2 regions of the Conexibacter stalactiti genome follow, and region 1 is predicted to be linked to the other one. Evidence: riboswitches for the same ligand, from Rfam matches in the RefSeq annotation. Region 1 holds a riboswitch; the other holds the start of a gene.
The links. Region 1 has a riboswitch for S-adenosylmethionine ahead of R7226_RS00180 (aminotransferase class V-fold PLP-dependent enzyme). Riboswitches for the same ligand answer to the same signal wherever they lie in the genome.
Positions count from the first base shown of each region.

Region 2: linked by a shared signal. The riboswitch ahead of thrC (threonine synthase) and the one ahead of R7226_RS00180 (aminotransferase class V-fold PLP-dependent enzyme) in region 1 are both predicted to bind S-adenosylmethionine.

Region 1 covers NZ_JAWSTH010000001.1:34,963-42,592, forward strand. The annotation lists gene R7226_RS00155 (hypothetical protein) at 1-381, shown strand, start outside; gene R7226_RS00160 (hypothetical protein) at 440-892, shown strand; gene R7226_RS00165 (YybH family protein) at 1,013-1,633, shown strand; gene R7226_RS00170 (TetR/AcrR family transcriptional regulator) at 1,666-2,253, opposite strand; gene R7226_RS00175 (MFS transporter) at 2,376-3,797, shown strand; gene R7226_RS00180 (aminotransferase class V-fold PLP-dependent enzyme) at 3,728-5,110, opposite strand; SAM riboswitch class IV at 5,150-5,275, opposite strand; gene hrpA (ATP-dependent RNA helicase HrpA) at 5,384-7,630, shown strand, end outside.
Region 2 covers NZ_JAWSTH010000028.1:33,513-41,142, forward strand. The annotation lists gene R7226_RS12515 (RelA/SpoT family protein) at 1-465, shown strand, start outside; gene R7226_RS12520 (hypothetical protein) at 488-1,147, opposite strand; gene R7226_RS12525 (hypothetical protein) at 1,316-2,239, opposite strand; gene R7226_RS12530 (diacylglycerol/lipid kinase family protein) at 2,242-3,222, opposite strand; gene corA (magnesium/cobalt transporter CorA) at 3,313-4,311, opposite strand; SAM riboswitch class I at 4,452-4,559, shown strand; gene thrC (threonine synthase) at 4,611-5,846, shown strand; gene R7226_RS12545 (ubiquitin-like small modifier protein 1) at 5,846-6,118, shown strand; gene R7226_RS12550 (hypothetical protein) at 6,402-7,630, shown strand, end outside.

The sequences.
Region 1 (7,630 bases):
GGCGGCGGCTACACGCTCGCGTTCGTGCTCGGCCTGCTCGACGCCGTCGTCGACGTGCGCCCGTCCGCGACCGCGGAGCTGGAGCGGATGGCGGCGTTCGTCCCGCCCTCCGGCGCGCTGCCGGTCTCCGGCGGTGTCGACGACGAGCAGCTGCGACCGCTGAGAATCTCGCCCGAGCCCGGCCGGCCGCTGCGCGCGCTGATGCCGGCCGACGCGATCGCGCGCGACCTCGCCGCGCTGGCGCAGGAGCAGCAGGAGGACGGCGGCTGGACGGTCGACTTCCCATCCTCCTCGCCGGCCGGGGCGATCGAGTGGCGCGGGATCGCGACGATCGAGGCGCTCACGCTTCTGCGCGCCAACCGGAGCATCGAAGTTCCATAAATCAGTTTTTGCTGACTAGTCTCGTGCCGCTCGTGCCATCTACCAGGGAGCGGATCACATGGCGGAAGCAGCGACGGGGACCTTCATCGACGCGCTCAACGAGGCGCAGGCGATCGTGCGACGGCAGTACCCGCAAGCGCAGCTCTACGAGGCGTCGATCAATCTGGCGCTGATCGGCAGCGGCTGGCGGTTCGTCTTCAACGACCCCTCCACGGTGCCCAACAGCACGATCTTCCTGAAGCAGTTCGAAGGTCGTTTCGGGACCCCGGAGCACGTCAGATCGATATGGGTCGAGGACCGTCCGATCCAGCTGCCGATCACGCTCGACCTGGCCGAGGCCGAGCGGATGTGCCAGCAAGGCGGCTGCATAGGCAAGATCAGCAACCTGACGCTGCGCTACCCGCTCGGGCTCGGCGTCAACGAGCCGTACTACATCATCACGATGGCGAGCGAGAACAAGCGCTGCTGGGTCGGCGTCAACAGCCGCAGCGTCAGCTGCCAGCCGCTGTAGGCGAGGACCGACGGGACGCGCGGCGCGCGGGCTCGGTCCGCACGCCGCGTCGGTCCGCACGCCGCGCCGGTCCGCACGCCGCGTCGCCGGCCGGCGCGCCGGGTAGGGTGCTCGGCAGCGATGGCCCGCAAGGATCTGATCTCGCTGCTGCGCCCGCAGGTCAACTCGGCCCGCGCCGCGATCGCCGAGGCGCGCGTCGCCTCGACGGCCGTCGCGATGACAGCCGGCGGAGTCGCGGCTGGCGCGGCCGCCGCCGGCGCCGTGGCGATCGGGAGCCTTGCCGTCAAGCGCGGGGCGGTCAAGCGGCTGGAGATCGACGAGCTGGTCGTGCGGCGGCTGCAGGTCGACGCCCACGGCGGCGTCACACGGGCCGCCGTCGGCGAGTGGGTCGGCGGCTACGAGCGCGCCTGGCGCACCGCCGGCACGGCGATGCTGGCGGCGCTGTTCACACCCGAGGCGACCTACAGCCCCGGCCCGTACGAGCCGACCGTGCGCGGCCTCGCGGCGATCGGCGAGTTCTGGGACGCCGGCCGCGAGAGCGCCGACGAGGTCTTCACCTTCTCCAGCGAGCAGGTCGCCGTCGACGGCATGGTCGCGGTCGTGCGCACCGAGGTCGGCTACGACATCCCCGAGCGGCGCCACTACCGCAACCTGTGGGTGCTGCGGTTCGCCCCCGACGGCCGCGTCAGCGCCTTCGAGGAGTGGCCGTTCTGGCCTGAGCGCCAGATCGCGGGCGACTGAAGCCGGCGTCGCGCGAGCGCGACGCGCCTGCCTCAGCGCGCGACGCTGAGATGGCCCTCCAGCACCGGCCCGATCAGCGCGACGAGCGCGTCGTGGTCAGCTGAGGCGAGCGGCTCGATCCGCAGCACGTAGCGGGAGAAGACGAGCCCGAGCACCTGGCTGGCGACGGCCGCGGCGCGCAGCCGCGCCTGTGCCGGCGGCGCGTCGATCGCTCTCGCGAGACGCGCGATCAGCTCCTGCTCGACGAACTCGCGCAGCAGCGCGGCCGACTCCTCGTGGCTCGGCGCCGAGCGCAGGACGCTCAGCAGCGGCCCGCCGCTGACGGGGTCGTCCCAGACGGCCAGCAGCCGCCGCAGCAGCCGCTCGCCGAGTCCGTCGAGACCCTCGGCGAGAACGCCGTCGATCGCGTCGGCGGGACTGACCGGCAGCGCCAGCGCGGCCGCGAACAGCTGCGCCTTGCGCCCGAAGAAGTAGGAGACGAGCGCGACGTCGACGCCGGCCTCGGCCGCGACGCCGCGCAGCGTCGTGCCGCTGTAGCCGTGCTGCGCGAACTGCGCGCGCGCCGCTTGCAGGACCGCGTCGCGCGTGTCGGGCGAGCCTCTGCGCCGTCCTTTATTCATCAGGGGTTGAAATCTAGCGCACGTGGTGGGATGGTGTTTTTCATCAGGTGTTGAAAAACCTTCCAGCCGGTCGGCTCGCCAGCCGCCGCCCGCCCGCCGCTCGACCACGGAGGAGGCCCTCCATGCCAGCCCATCGCCGCCGGATCCTGATCTCGATGTGCCTCGCGCTCGCGACCGTCGTCAGCGCCGTCGCATCGCTCAACGTCGCCCTCCCCGACCTCGCCCGCGCGACCGGCGCGACGCCGACGCAGCTGCAGTGGATCGTCGACGGCTACGCGCTCGTCTTCGCCGGCCTGCTGCTGCCGGCCGGCGCGCTCGGCGACCGGCTCGGCCGCAGACGCGTGCTGCTCGCCGGGCTCGCCGTCTTCGGCGGCGCCGCGCTCGTCGCGATCTTCGTCACCGACCCCGGTCAGCTGATCGCCGCGCGCGTCGCGATGGGCCTCGGCGCCGCGCTGATCATGCCGACGACGCTGTCGATCATCACGAGCGTCTTCCCCACCGACGAGCGCGAGCGCGCCGTCGCCGCGTGGGCCGGCGTCGCCGGCGGCAGCGGTCTGCTGGGGCTGCTCGTCTCGGGCGTGCTGCTGGAGTGGTTCGACTGGAGCAGCGTCTTCGCGACCAACGTCGTGCTGGCCGTGCTCGCCGCCACCGCGACGCTGATCAACGTGCGTGACGCCGAGACGCATGAGCGGCCGGCGCTCGATCCCGTCGGCGCGGCGCTCAGCGCGCTCGGGCTGTCGGCGCTCGTGTGGGGCGTGATCGAGGGGCCGCAGCGCGGCTGGACCGACGGGCTCGTGCTCGGCGGCTTCGCCGGCGGCGCGCTGCTGCTGAGCGCCTTCGTCAGCTGGGAGCTGCGGCGCGAGCAGCCGATGCTCGACCCGCGCCTGTTCGCGCTGCGCGGCTTCGCCGCCGGCTCGCTGTCGATCTTCGTCCAGTTCTTCGCGCTCTTCGGCTTCATGTTCGTCGTGATGCAGTACCTGCAGTTCGTGCTCGGCTACACGCCGCTGGAGGCCGGCTTCGCGCTGGCGCCGGTCGCCGTCGTGATGATCGGCCTCTCGCAGCGCGTCCCAGCGCTCGTCCACCGCTTCGGCGCGCGCGCCGTCGCGCCGACCGGGCTGGCGACGATGGCGGCCGGCTTCGCGCTGCTGGCGACCGCCGGTGCCGAGGCCAGCTACTGGCGGCTGCTGGTCGGCCTCCTCGTGCTCGCGATCGGGATGGCGCTGGCGACGACGCCGGCGACCAGCGCGATCGTCGACGCGCTGCCGGCGGAGAAGCAGGGCGTCGCCTCGGCCGTCAACGACGCCTCCCGCGAGGTCGGCGGCGCGCTCGGCATCGCCGTCCTCGGCAGCGTGCTGACTGAGGGCGCGACCCGCGCCGACGGCGTCACCGCCGCGCTGCTGACCGGCGCCGGCGTGCTGCTGCTCGGCGCCGTCGCGGTCGCGCTGCGCGCGCCGTCGGCGCAGCGCCGCGGCGCCTACGCCAGCAGGTCAGGCAGCGGGCGGTCGTCGCCGACCGGCGCCCAGCCGTCCGGGCCCGGCGCGTAGTCGCGGCGGGCGCCCTCGCGCACGAGCCGCTCGACCGCCTCGGCCAGCCGCTCGACGTCGTCGGCGCTGGTGCCGACACCGAAGCTGGCGCGCAGCGCGCCGCCGGGCAAGCCGAGCCGCCCCAGCAGCTGGTGGGCGCAGAAGCGGCCGTCGCGCACGCCGACGCCGTGCTCGGCCGACAGGTAGGCGCCGACGTGAGCCGGCGCGTACCCCTCGACGGCGAAGGCGACCGTGCCGATCGCGGCGGAGCTGTCGGCCCAGATGCGCGCGACGCGGACCGCGTCGAGCCGCTCCAGGCGCGCCAGCAGCAGCTCGCGCAGCGAGTGGTCGTGCGCCTCCAGCGCGCCCGCCGGCAGCGCGTCGAGCGTGTTGCACGCCTCCGCGATCGCGACCGCGCCGAGCAGGTTCGGCGTGCCGCCCTCGTGGCGGGCGGGACCGTCGTGCCACTCGGTCCCCTCCCACGTCACCTCGCGCACGGCGCCGCCGCCGGCGAGGTGCGGCGCGGCCGCGTCGAGCCAGTCGCGGCGGCCGACGAGCGCGCCGGCGCCGTAGGGCGCGTACAGCTTGTGCCCCGACAGCGCGATGTAGTCGGCGCCGAGCGCCTCCAGGTCGACGCGCACGTGCGGCGCGAGCTGGGCTGCGTCGACGACGACGCGCGCGCCGGCGCCGTGCGCGAGCGCGACGATCCGCTCCAGCGGCAGCAGCTCCCCGGTCACGTTCGAGGCGCCGGTGATCGCGACGAGCGCGACCGGGCCGGCGGCGAGCGCGTCGCGCAGGCGGCCGAGCGTCAGCTCCAGCGTCGGCGCGAATGCCACGGCGCGGTGGGCGCGACGGCGCCACGGCAGCAGGTTGGCGTGGTGCTCGCTGTCGAGGAAGAGCACGTCGCCGGCGCCCTCCGGCACGGCGCCCGCGAGCAGGTTGAGCGCGTCGGTCGTGTTGCGGGTGAAGATCACCTCGTCGTCGGCGCGGGCGCCGAGGAAGCGCGCGAGCGCCTGGCGCGACTGCTCGTAGAGCGCGGTCGAGACGCGCGCCGGCAGACCCGAGCCGCGGTGGACCGAGCCGTAGTACGGCAGCACGCGCGTGACGCGCTCGGCGACGGTCGCCAGCGCCGGCGCGGTCGCGCCGTAGTCGAGGTTGGCGTAGCGCGCCTCTCCGCCGCCGACCAGCGGGACCCGCAGCTCCTGGCCGACGACCGGCAGCAGCGAGCCGGCGTTCGCGCGGCGCGGCGCCGCGGGCGGGCAGTCGCCGTCGCGCTCGCGGCGACGAGTGGCAATGGGGGACAGCGACAGCGACGGAAGCGGGGTGATCGACATCTTGGACCTCTCGGGGTTCGATGGGACCCGACAGATCAGGTCCACGTCTTGCCGCAGATCCGCCTGAGACGACGGCCTGCGCGGCCTGGTCCTCACCCGGGGCACCCCTACATGGAGAAGGGTTGCCGGCCAGCTAGCCGGGGCTTGTCGCTGGCACTCGTGACCGCGACCGAAGATAGCAAGCGACTCCGCCTTGTCAACCAAAGTGGTGGAGATTCGCCCCCCCCACTGGACGAACGGCCGAGCCGAATGGGGTAGCCCTATCCTGAGCAGGTGGCCTCGCAGTCCCCGCCCGACGCGCCGCTCGCCGAGCTGCGTGCGCGCCTCTCCGACCTCACGCTTCGCGACGAGCACCGCATCCGGCGGCGCTTCGATCGCCTGCGCGGAATCCACGGCGACGAGGCGCGCGGCGACGAGCTGCTGAAGATCGCCGCTGACGTCGAGGAGTCGGAGGCGCGGATCGAGCGGCGCCGCGCCGCCGTGCCACAGGTCTCCTACCCGCCGCAGCTGCCGGTCAGCGCGCGCAAGGAGGAGCTGCTGGAGGCGATCCGCGACAACCAGGTCGTCGTCGTCGCGGGCGAGACCGGCTCCGGCAAGACGACGCAGCTGCCGAAGATCTGCCTCGAGCTGGGCCGCGGCGTGCGCGGCGCGATCGCGCACACGCAGCCGCGCCGGCTGGCCGCGCGCACGGTCGCGGAGCGGATCGCGGAGGAGCTGAACGTGCCGCTCGGCGACGCCGTCGGCTACGCCGTCCGCTTCAACGACCGCACGAGCGAGAACACGCTCGTGCGGCTCGTCACCGACGGCCTGCTGCTGGCGCAGATCCAGCGCGATCCGCTGCTGCGCCGCTACGACACGATCATCGTCGACGAGGCGCACGAGCGCAGCCTCAACATCGACTTCCTGCTCGGCTGCATCACGCGGATCCTGCCGAAGCGGCCGGAGCTGAAGCTGATCGTCACCTCGGCGACGATCGACCCGCAGCGCTTCTCCAACCACTTCGGCGGCGCGCCGATCGTCGAGGTCTCCGGCCGCACCTATCCGGTCGAGGTGCGCTACCGCCCGTTGGCGCTGCCGAGCGCGGCCGACGACACCGACGAGGCCGGCGACAGATCGTCGGCGCCCGACGAGCGCGACCAGGTCGACGCGATCGGCGACGCCGTCCAGGAGCTGCGACGCGAGAGCAAGGGCGACGTGCTCGTCTTCCTCTCCGGCGAGCGCGAGATCCGCGACACCGCCGACGCGCTCAGCGGCCGCTTCGGCGACAGACTCGACGTGCTGCCGCTGTACGCGCGGCTGGCGACCGCCGAGCAGCAACGCGTCTTCAGAGCGCACTCCAAGCAGCGCGTCGTGCTCGCGACCAACGTCGCCGAGACCTCGCTGACGGTGCCGGGGATCAGATACGTCGTCGATCCCGGCAGCGCGCGCATCTCGCGCTACAGCTCACGGCTGAAGGTCCAGCGGCTGCCGATCGAGCCGGTCTCGCAGGCCTCGGCCGACCAGCGCAAGGGCCGCTGCGGCCGCCAGTCCGACGGCATCTGCATCCGCCTCTACTCCGAGGACGAGTTCGACGCGCGGCCGCGCTTCACCGACCCGGAGATCCTGCGCACCAACCTCGCGAGCGTGATCCTGCAGATGGCCGCGCTCGGGCTCGGCAGCATCGAGGAGTTCCCGTTCCTGGAGCCGCCCGACAGACGCCAGGTGCGCGACGGCGTGCTGCTGCTGCAGGAGCTGGGGGCGCTGGAGGAGGGCGAGCTGACGCCGCTCGGGCGCAAACTCGCGCAGCTGCCGGTCGACCCGCGCCTCGGCCGCATGGTGCTGGAGGCCGACAGGCTCGGCTGCGCCAGCGAGGCGATCGTGATCGCCGCCGCGCTGTCGATCCAGGACCCGCGCGAGCGCCCCAGCGAGCTGCAGGCACAGGCCGACCAGCAGCACGCCCGCTTCAGAGACGACCACTCCGACTTCAGCGCCTTCCTCAACCTCTGGACCTATCTGAGGGAGCAGCAGAGAGAGCTGTCGAACTCGCAGTTCCGCAAGCGGCTGAAGAGAGAGTTCCTGCACTACCTGCGTGTGCGCGAGTGGCAGGACCTCGCCAGCCAGCTGCGCGAGGCCTCCAGAGGCGTCGGCGTGACGCTCAACCAGCAGCCGGCCGAGACAACCGAAATTCACAGAGCGCTCTTGGCCGGTTTGCTCTCGCACGTCGGCGTGAAGGAGGGGAGCGCGAGAAGACGCGGCGAGTACCTCGGTGCGCGCGGCGCCAGATTCATGATCTTCCCCGGCTCCGGCCAAGCGCGCAGACAGCCCAACTGGGTGATGGCGGCCGAGCTGGTCGAGACCTCGCGGTTGTGGGGGCGCGTCGTCGCGAGAATCGAGCCGGAGTGGGTCGAGTCGCTTGCCGAGCACCTCGTCAGACGGACGCACTCCGAGCCGCGCTGGGAGAAGAAGCGCTCTGAGGTCGTCGCGACCGAGCGCGTCACGCTCTACGGCCTGCCGATCGTCGCCGGGCGGACGGTCTCCTAC
Region 2 (7,630 bases), on a different contig from region 1:
TCATCGACCAGCTTCGGCATCTCCGTCGACGGCATCGGCGACGTGATGCTGCGGCTGGCGAAGTGCTGCCGCCCGGTCCCGGGCGACCAGATCGTCGGGTACGTCTCGCTCGGGCGCGGCATCACGATCCACCGCGAGGACTGTCCCAACGTGCAGGTCCTGCGCAAGGATCCCGACCGCTTCACGCCCGTCTCCTGGGACGGCGAGGCGGCGACGTCGTTCAAGGTGGAGATCCACATCGACGGCTGGGACCGGCACCGCCTCCTGGAAGACCTCGCGCGCACGTTCAGCGAGGCGGGCATCAACATCGTCGATGCGCGCTGCACGTCGAATCCGCCGATGATCCGCAACCGCTTCGTGATCGAGGTCGCCGACACCAAGACGCTCGACACGACGATCACGAAGCTGCGCAACATCGAGGCGGTCTTCGACGCCTACCGCGTCACCCCGGGCGCGGGCGCCTGAGCGGCGCCCGCACGGCGTCGTCTCAGGTTCCCATCCCTACGACCGCGGGGGCGAAGGCAAAGTTCGCCGTCAACTGCCCGGCGTCGAGGTTCGCTATTGGCAGCAGCGCACACGACGCGCCCACCAGGTTGCGAACGGTGAGCAGTAGCGGTATCGGTCTCACTAGCGAGGCGGGGAACTGTATGTTCGGCACGTTCACTAGCACTCTGTGCAACGGCTCCGCCGCGAAGACGTGATCGGCTAGCGGAATCCCGTTCATGTCGAACTGGCAGCCCAGAATCGACAGATGCAACCCGCCCATCGGCACGATCATGTCGAGCGTGAACGACCGGATGCGGAGGGCCCCCGAGTCTAGGTGGCGGAATATGCCGGACCATGCGACCGGTTGAGTGACCGCGATCGCGACTCCCATCACCTGACATCCGTTGAACACGGCGGTCCCAGCCGCGACGCTGAAGTTGCCGACCGGCGTTATCGCTGCCGGGAGCTGTATGGCCGCACAGGTCGCTATGTGCGGGCCGGTGGCGGTGTTGATCCGTATCGATGCGTTGTTGGCGGTCATCGTCGTCAACGGCGTGTTGATCGTGACCGGCTGCGCCCCGCTCGCTGCGGCTCCGGGGCTGCATGCCGCGAGCGCGCCCGCCGCAAGGCTTGCGGCGATCGCTGCGCGCACGTGTCTCATCGTCGAACTCCTTCGTCGAGGTCGTCCAGCGCACGGCTCAGCACGGGGACCTCGCATCCCCCTTTCCCGTCCCCGAAATCCAGAAGATTAGAGCATCATGAGAGGGGCGCGGCGCCGCTTCGCGGGCGCGCAACCGTGACCGTCCGGCCCGACCGCCCGCCGCGCTGCTCAGCGCGCGGCGTTCACGACTTCGAAGTCGCTGCCGCTGATGCGGTCGAGGGCATGCAGCTGGTCGTTGTCCCAGCCGGAGTGGGGCGCGCCGCTGACGTACCACGGCGAGCCGTTGTCGGCCAGCAGCAGGCCGTAGCGCTTCATCGCGACGGCGATCACGCGCGCCTGCGGCGGCAGGCCGCGCAGGCTGACCGAGCGCTTGAGCCGGACACGCAGGCCCATCGGCGGCAGCGCCGGATCGCTGGAGTCGGAGGCGAAGTGACGGGCGGGGGCGATGAAGCTGCTGCGCGTGCGCGGGGCGGTGAAGCGCAGCGCGTGCTCGATCGCGCCGGCGGCGACCTCCTCGTAGCGCGCCAGGCCGGGCAGGATCGGCAGCCCGGCGGCGTCGGCCGATGTCCAGCCGCGCGGCCGCTGCGCGTCGCCGCCGCGCAGGTCGAAGATCGCGCCCGAGCCGGCGCGCCAGCGGGCGCCGCCGGAGAGCGGATGGGAGTCGAAGGTCTCGTAGAGCTTGCAGGTCGAGCGGTCGACGACGAGCACGTGGCGGTCGCCGTCACCGCCGCGGCCGCCCTCGATCGGCGCTGACGGCGGGATCGGGTAAGGACCGCGGTCGGACTCGTCGCTGTAGCCGAAGCTCAGCGGGACGCGCTTCTGGCCGGCGCCGACGGTCGTCCACGGGATCCCGATCGGCGCGCCTTCCCAGCGGCCGGAGCCGAAGTCGGCGTGGAAGCCCGCGCTGAGGCCGATCGAGCGGATCAGCGTCGCCGAGTTCTTCGCGACGGGCGCTCTGTCGACGCGCTGGTTCCAGGCCGAGGAGGGTGACATCACGGGGCAACCGGCGATCGTCGGGGGAGCGGCGTTCGCGGGCGTCGCCGCTGCGCCGACGACGACGGCGGCGAGCGCGACGGGGAGGGGGACGCGCACCCTCAGGCGACGATCTGGAGGCCGTGGTGGTCGACGCCGAAGGTCGCCTCGGGCACGAAGCCGAGGTAGTCGCCGTCGACCTGGAGCGGCAGCTCGCGCTCGTCGCGCGAACGGATCGTCAGCTCCTCCACGCCGGAGAAGCCGCTCACGCGGCGGTGCTTGACGATCCGCGCGCTGGCCGACAGCGCGCGGAAGGTCACCGTCGGCATGTCGAGCAGGCTGGCGCGCTTCAGCACGACGCCAGCGAGCGTCCCGTCGTCGAGCTCGACCCCTTCGGCGAGCTCGATCGGCCGTCTGGCGAAGTAGGTGTACGGCATCGTGTTCTGCACCATCGCCGTGACGCCGTCGATCGTCTCGCCGCCGATCTCGGCGACGAGCTTGGGCGGCCGCACGACGTAGTCCTTCGTGAAGGCGCCGACGGCGGCGGAGGCGTAGAACCACGGGCCGAAGCGGGCCTTCAGCCGCGGGCGCGCGTCGACGCGGCGGGTGACGCTGGCGTCGAGGCCGATGCCGGCGGTGAAGAGGAAGCGGCGCTCGTTGACGATGCCGAGGTCGATCGGGCGCGGTCTCCAGTCGTCGGCGAGCCGCAGCATGTGCTCGGTCGCGTCGACGACGTCGTTCGGTATCCCGAGGATCCGCGCGAAGACGTTGGTCGAGCCGCCCGGCAGGCAGGTCAGCGGGGTGCCGGAGCCGGTCAGACCGTTGGCGGCCTCGTTGACGGTCCCGTCGCCGCCGAAGGCGCAGACGACGTCGTAGCCCTCCTGCGCGGCTTCGCGGCACAGCTCGGTCGCGTGACCGCGCGCCTCCGTCTCGACGGAGTCGACCTGGTAGCGGCCCTGGAGCGCGTAGACGACGAGGTGCTTGAGACGGTCGGACACCGTCGTCGCGTACGGGTTGACGATCACCAGCATGCGCTTGCTCGGCTTCGTCGACCCCATCGTTCCGGCAAGGCGCTCGAGCGCGTCGAAAGTGGTGGCGGTCACAGTTCTTTTGTACTCCGCCACGCGGTCGGTGTTACGCACGCGTGAAAGACGGTCGCGTCCGGACGGCGCGACGCGCGCGGACGCGCCAGCTCACAGCCAGTTGCGCTTGCGGAAGAAGGCGATCATGCCGCCGCCGACGCCGAGCATCACGCCGATCACGACCCAGAACGGCGCGATGTGACCCTCGCCGGGCACATGCACGTTCATGCCGAAGATCGAGGCGATCAGCGTCAGCGGCAGGAAGACGACGGAGAGCACGGTCAGGATCCGCAGGACGTCGTTGAGCTGGTGGGAGAGGACCGACTCGTTGGTCGCCTCGAGCGCCTCGACCGTCTCCTTGTAGGTCTCCAACATCTGCCAGACGCGCTCGGAGGCGTCGTTGATGTCGTCGAAGTAGACGTCCATGTCCTCGGCGAGGTAGCGCTGCTTGGTCCGCTCGAGGTCGCCGAAGACGGCGCGCTGCGGGCGCACGACCTTGCGGAAGTTGATGATCTCCTGCTTGACGTTGGAGATGTCGCGCACGACCTCCGACGAGTTGCCGGCGAAGATCTCGTCCTCGACCCGCTCCAGCTTGTTGCCCATCTTCGCCAGCATCGGGAAGCTCGCGTCGACGCAGGCGTCGATGATCTTGTAGAGCAGGTAGCCGGTGCCCTTGCCGAACCAGTTCTCGCGCAGCTCGTCGTTGGTGCGGACGCGCTCGAACAGGTACTCGACCGGCTGCAGCGGCTGGTTGGGCAGCGTGATCAGGAAGTCGGGCCCGACGAAGAGATCCAGCTCGGCCGCGTTCAGGCGGCCGACCTGCTTGTCGAAGCGCGGGAAGTACAGGACGATGAAGAGGTAGTCGTCGTACTCGTCGATCTTCGGCCGCTGGTTGCGCGAGGAGACGTCCTCGTAGTCGAGCGGGTGGAAGTCGAAGCGCTCCTCCAGCCACGCGCGGTGGCTCGGCTGCGGCTGCTCGATGTGGATCCAGCGGACGCCGGGGCCTTCGACGACCTCGGGCTGAGCGTTCTCGGGCTCAGCGGGCGGAAGCGAGACGGAGCCGCGACCGCGGGTCCCGCGCGTGAAGCGGGGCTTGGGCAAGCTCGGCATGACTTCGCGGCTCGTCGCCCATTGGTTCGCTGCTCGTCTCGCCCGGCATGCCGGTCATTCTACCCCTGTGCTGGCGATTTCCGGAATGTCGCGTTGCAGCTTCGTCACACGACTGCGTATACTTCCCCGGCACATAGCAGTACGCATCCAGAGGGGTGGAGGGTTATGGCCCGACGAAGCCCCGGCAACCCCCCGTAAGGGGAAGGTGCCAATTCCATCAGGCAAGCAACAAGCCTGGGAGATGTGGTTCGGCGGTTCTTCAGACCTCTGCCACGGAAACCCGGCGGAGGTTTTTCTATATGCCGCCAGAGTCATTGACATGCAAGGAATGCAAGGCCGTCTATCCGCTCGAGGCGAAGTACGTCTGTGAGCGTTGTTTCGGCCCGCTCGAGGTGGCTTACGCCGCCACGACCGACGTCGACGCCGAGGAGCTGCGTCGTCGCATACAGGCCGGGCCGCACTCGCTGTGGCGCTACCGCGACTTCCTGCCGTTGACGCAGGCGCCGCCGCGCGACACGCTGCCGGCCGGCTGGACGCCGCTGCTGCGCGCCGACCGGCTCGCCGAGCGCCTCGGCCTGCGCGAGGTCTGGATCAAGAACGACGCGGCCAACCCGACGCACTCGTTCAAGGACCGCGTCGTCGCCGTCGCGCTCGCACGCGCGAAGGAGCTGGGCTTCCAGACGATCGCGTGCGCCTCGACCGGCAACCTCGCGAACGCCGTCGCCGCCCACGCCGCGGCCGCCGGCCTCGACTCCTACGTGCTGATCCCGTCGAACCTCGAGGAGCAGAAGATCCTCGCGACCGGCGTCTACGGCACCCACCTGGTCGCGGTCAGAGGCAACTACGACGACGTCAACCGCCTCTGCACCGAGATCGCGGGCGAGCACGAGTGGGCGTTCGTGAACATCAACATGCGCCCGTACTACTCCGAGGGCTCCAAGACGATCGCGTACGAGATCGCCGAGCAGCTCGGCTGGGCGATCCCCGACCGGATCGTCGCGCCGATCGCCTCCGGCTCGCTCTTCACGAAGGTCGCCAAGGGCTTCGAGGAGTGGATCGAGCTCGGTCTCGTCAACGGCACCGTGCCGACGATGAACGGCGCCCAGGCCGCCGGCTGCTCACCGGTCGCGACGGCCTTCGCCGAGGGGACCGACATCTGCCGCCCGGTTAAGCCCGACACGATCGCCAAGTCGCTCGCGATCGGCAACCCGGCCGACGGCCCCTACGCCGTCGAGCTGGCGCGCCGCACCGGCGGTGGCGTCGACTCGGTCACCGACGACGAGATCCGCGCCGGCATCAAGCTGCTGGCCGAGACGACCGGCATCTTCACCGAGACGGCCGGCGGCGTCACGACGGCGGTGCTCGCGAAGCTCGCCGAGCGCGGCGACATCGACCCGGGCGAGAGAGTCGTCGCCGTCATCACCGGCGAAGGCCTGAAGACGCTCGACGTCGTGCGCGACACGTTCGAGACGTACGAGATCGACGCCACCTACGAGGCGTTCGAGGCGAAGGTCCCCGGCGCGGTGGCCGCCTGATGGCGATCACGGTCAAGATCCCGACGCAGCTGCGCGCCGCCACCGGCGGCGCGTCGACGGCCAGCGTCGACGGCTCGACGGTCGGCGAGGTGCTCGACGCGCTCTACGCCGAGTTCGGTGAGCTGCGCGAGCGGATCGCCGACGACGGCGGCCTGCGGCGCTTCGTCAACGTCTACATCGGCGGCGAGGACATCCGCTTCCTCGACGGCCTCGACACGTCGGTCTCCGACGGCGACGAGGTGACGATCCTGCCGGCGGTGGCCGGCGGCTGATCGACAGGTCACAGGAGTTTCGACGTGCCAGACGGCGGCCAATGGCCGCCGTTTTTCGTGGCTGAAGCTCCATTTTGCTGCGCAGTTCGACTGCAATATCGGAGTTCCGGGGAACATGGCGGTCAGTCAGTCAACCCTGACTATCAAGACATATCTTTTCTGGTCGATGATCGACGGAAAAGAAGGTTCATACGATCATCCGCTGGCCCTCGGGAGGGGCTGGGGATTGGGAGGTTCCCGGATGTTACGTTTCCCGCGCACGGCGGCAGGGGTTTCCGTTGCCGTGCTCGCCACGACCGCGATCGCCCCACCGGCGATCGCCGCAGCACAGGCACCGACGCCGCCGGACTCCGGGTACCAGACCCGGGGATTGCTCGACGACCTGCTCGGCACCGTCGGTGATCTGCTGGGCGGTCTGCTCGGCGCCAGAGAGCAGGATCAGCTGGCCGAATTGCTCGGGCTGCTGCAGGGCGGCGCGGCTCCGACCACTGAGCTGCTCAGACCGCTGACCGACATCCTCGACCAGCTCGGCGGCTCCTCGGGGCTGCCACTGCCGACGAGAGACCTCGTCGACCAGCTGACCGGCCTGCTGCAGAGCGGCAGAGCCGGCGAGCAGCTGGCGCCGGCGCTGCTGGCGCCGGTCGCCAACCTGCTGCGTCAACTGGCCGCGGCCGACGGTCTGCCCGACCCGGCCGAGTCGCTGCTCAACCAGCTCGCAGGCGTGCTCGACGGGGCGGGATCGGGGGCCGGGCTGCCGCTCGACGACCTCGACCTGCTGCCCGACGTGATCGACGGGCTCAACAGAGTCCTGACCGGGCTGACGAGCGGCAACGGCACGCCGACGGCCGACCTGCTCGCGCCGCTGATCCCGCTGCTCAGACAGGTCGCGGCGGCACCGCTGCCGGAGGCGCTGAGAGATCTCGTCAACCAGTTGATCGAGATGCTCGGGAACACCACGGGCGCGCTCGACCCGCTCCTCACGACGCAGATCAGCACCGTCCTCAGACTGGTCGGCAACACGCCGGGCGTCGACAGAGAGACGAGAACGATCATCGAGAGAACGACGACGATCCTCGACAGAGCGACCAGCGCGGGCGCCGGCGGCAGCGGCGGCGCGGGTGGCGGCGGCGGCTCCGGCGGCGGCACCTCCAACGGCAACGGCACCGGCGCCGGCGGCACGGGCGGCACCGGCCTCACCGTCAGACGTGCGGCGACGGCGAGAGACAAGGCCGTCATCAAACGCGTCGCGGTCAACAAGCAGAAGACGGTCGCCTCGGTGCGGATCGCCTGCCCGAGCAGCGCTCCGGCGGTCTGCTCCACGACGCTGCGCGCCGCGGTCGCGGGCAAGTCGTCGAAGGCCGCCACGACGCGGATCGGCCAGAGCAAGTCCAAGCTCGTCAAGCTGAAGCTGACGAAGAAGGCGACCAAGCAGCTGAAGAGACGCGGCGGCAGCGTCAGCGTCGTCGCCACGACGGCGTTCGGCACGCAGAAGTTCAGCGCGAAGGCGACGTT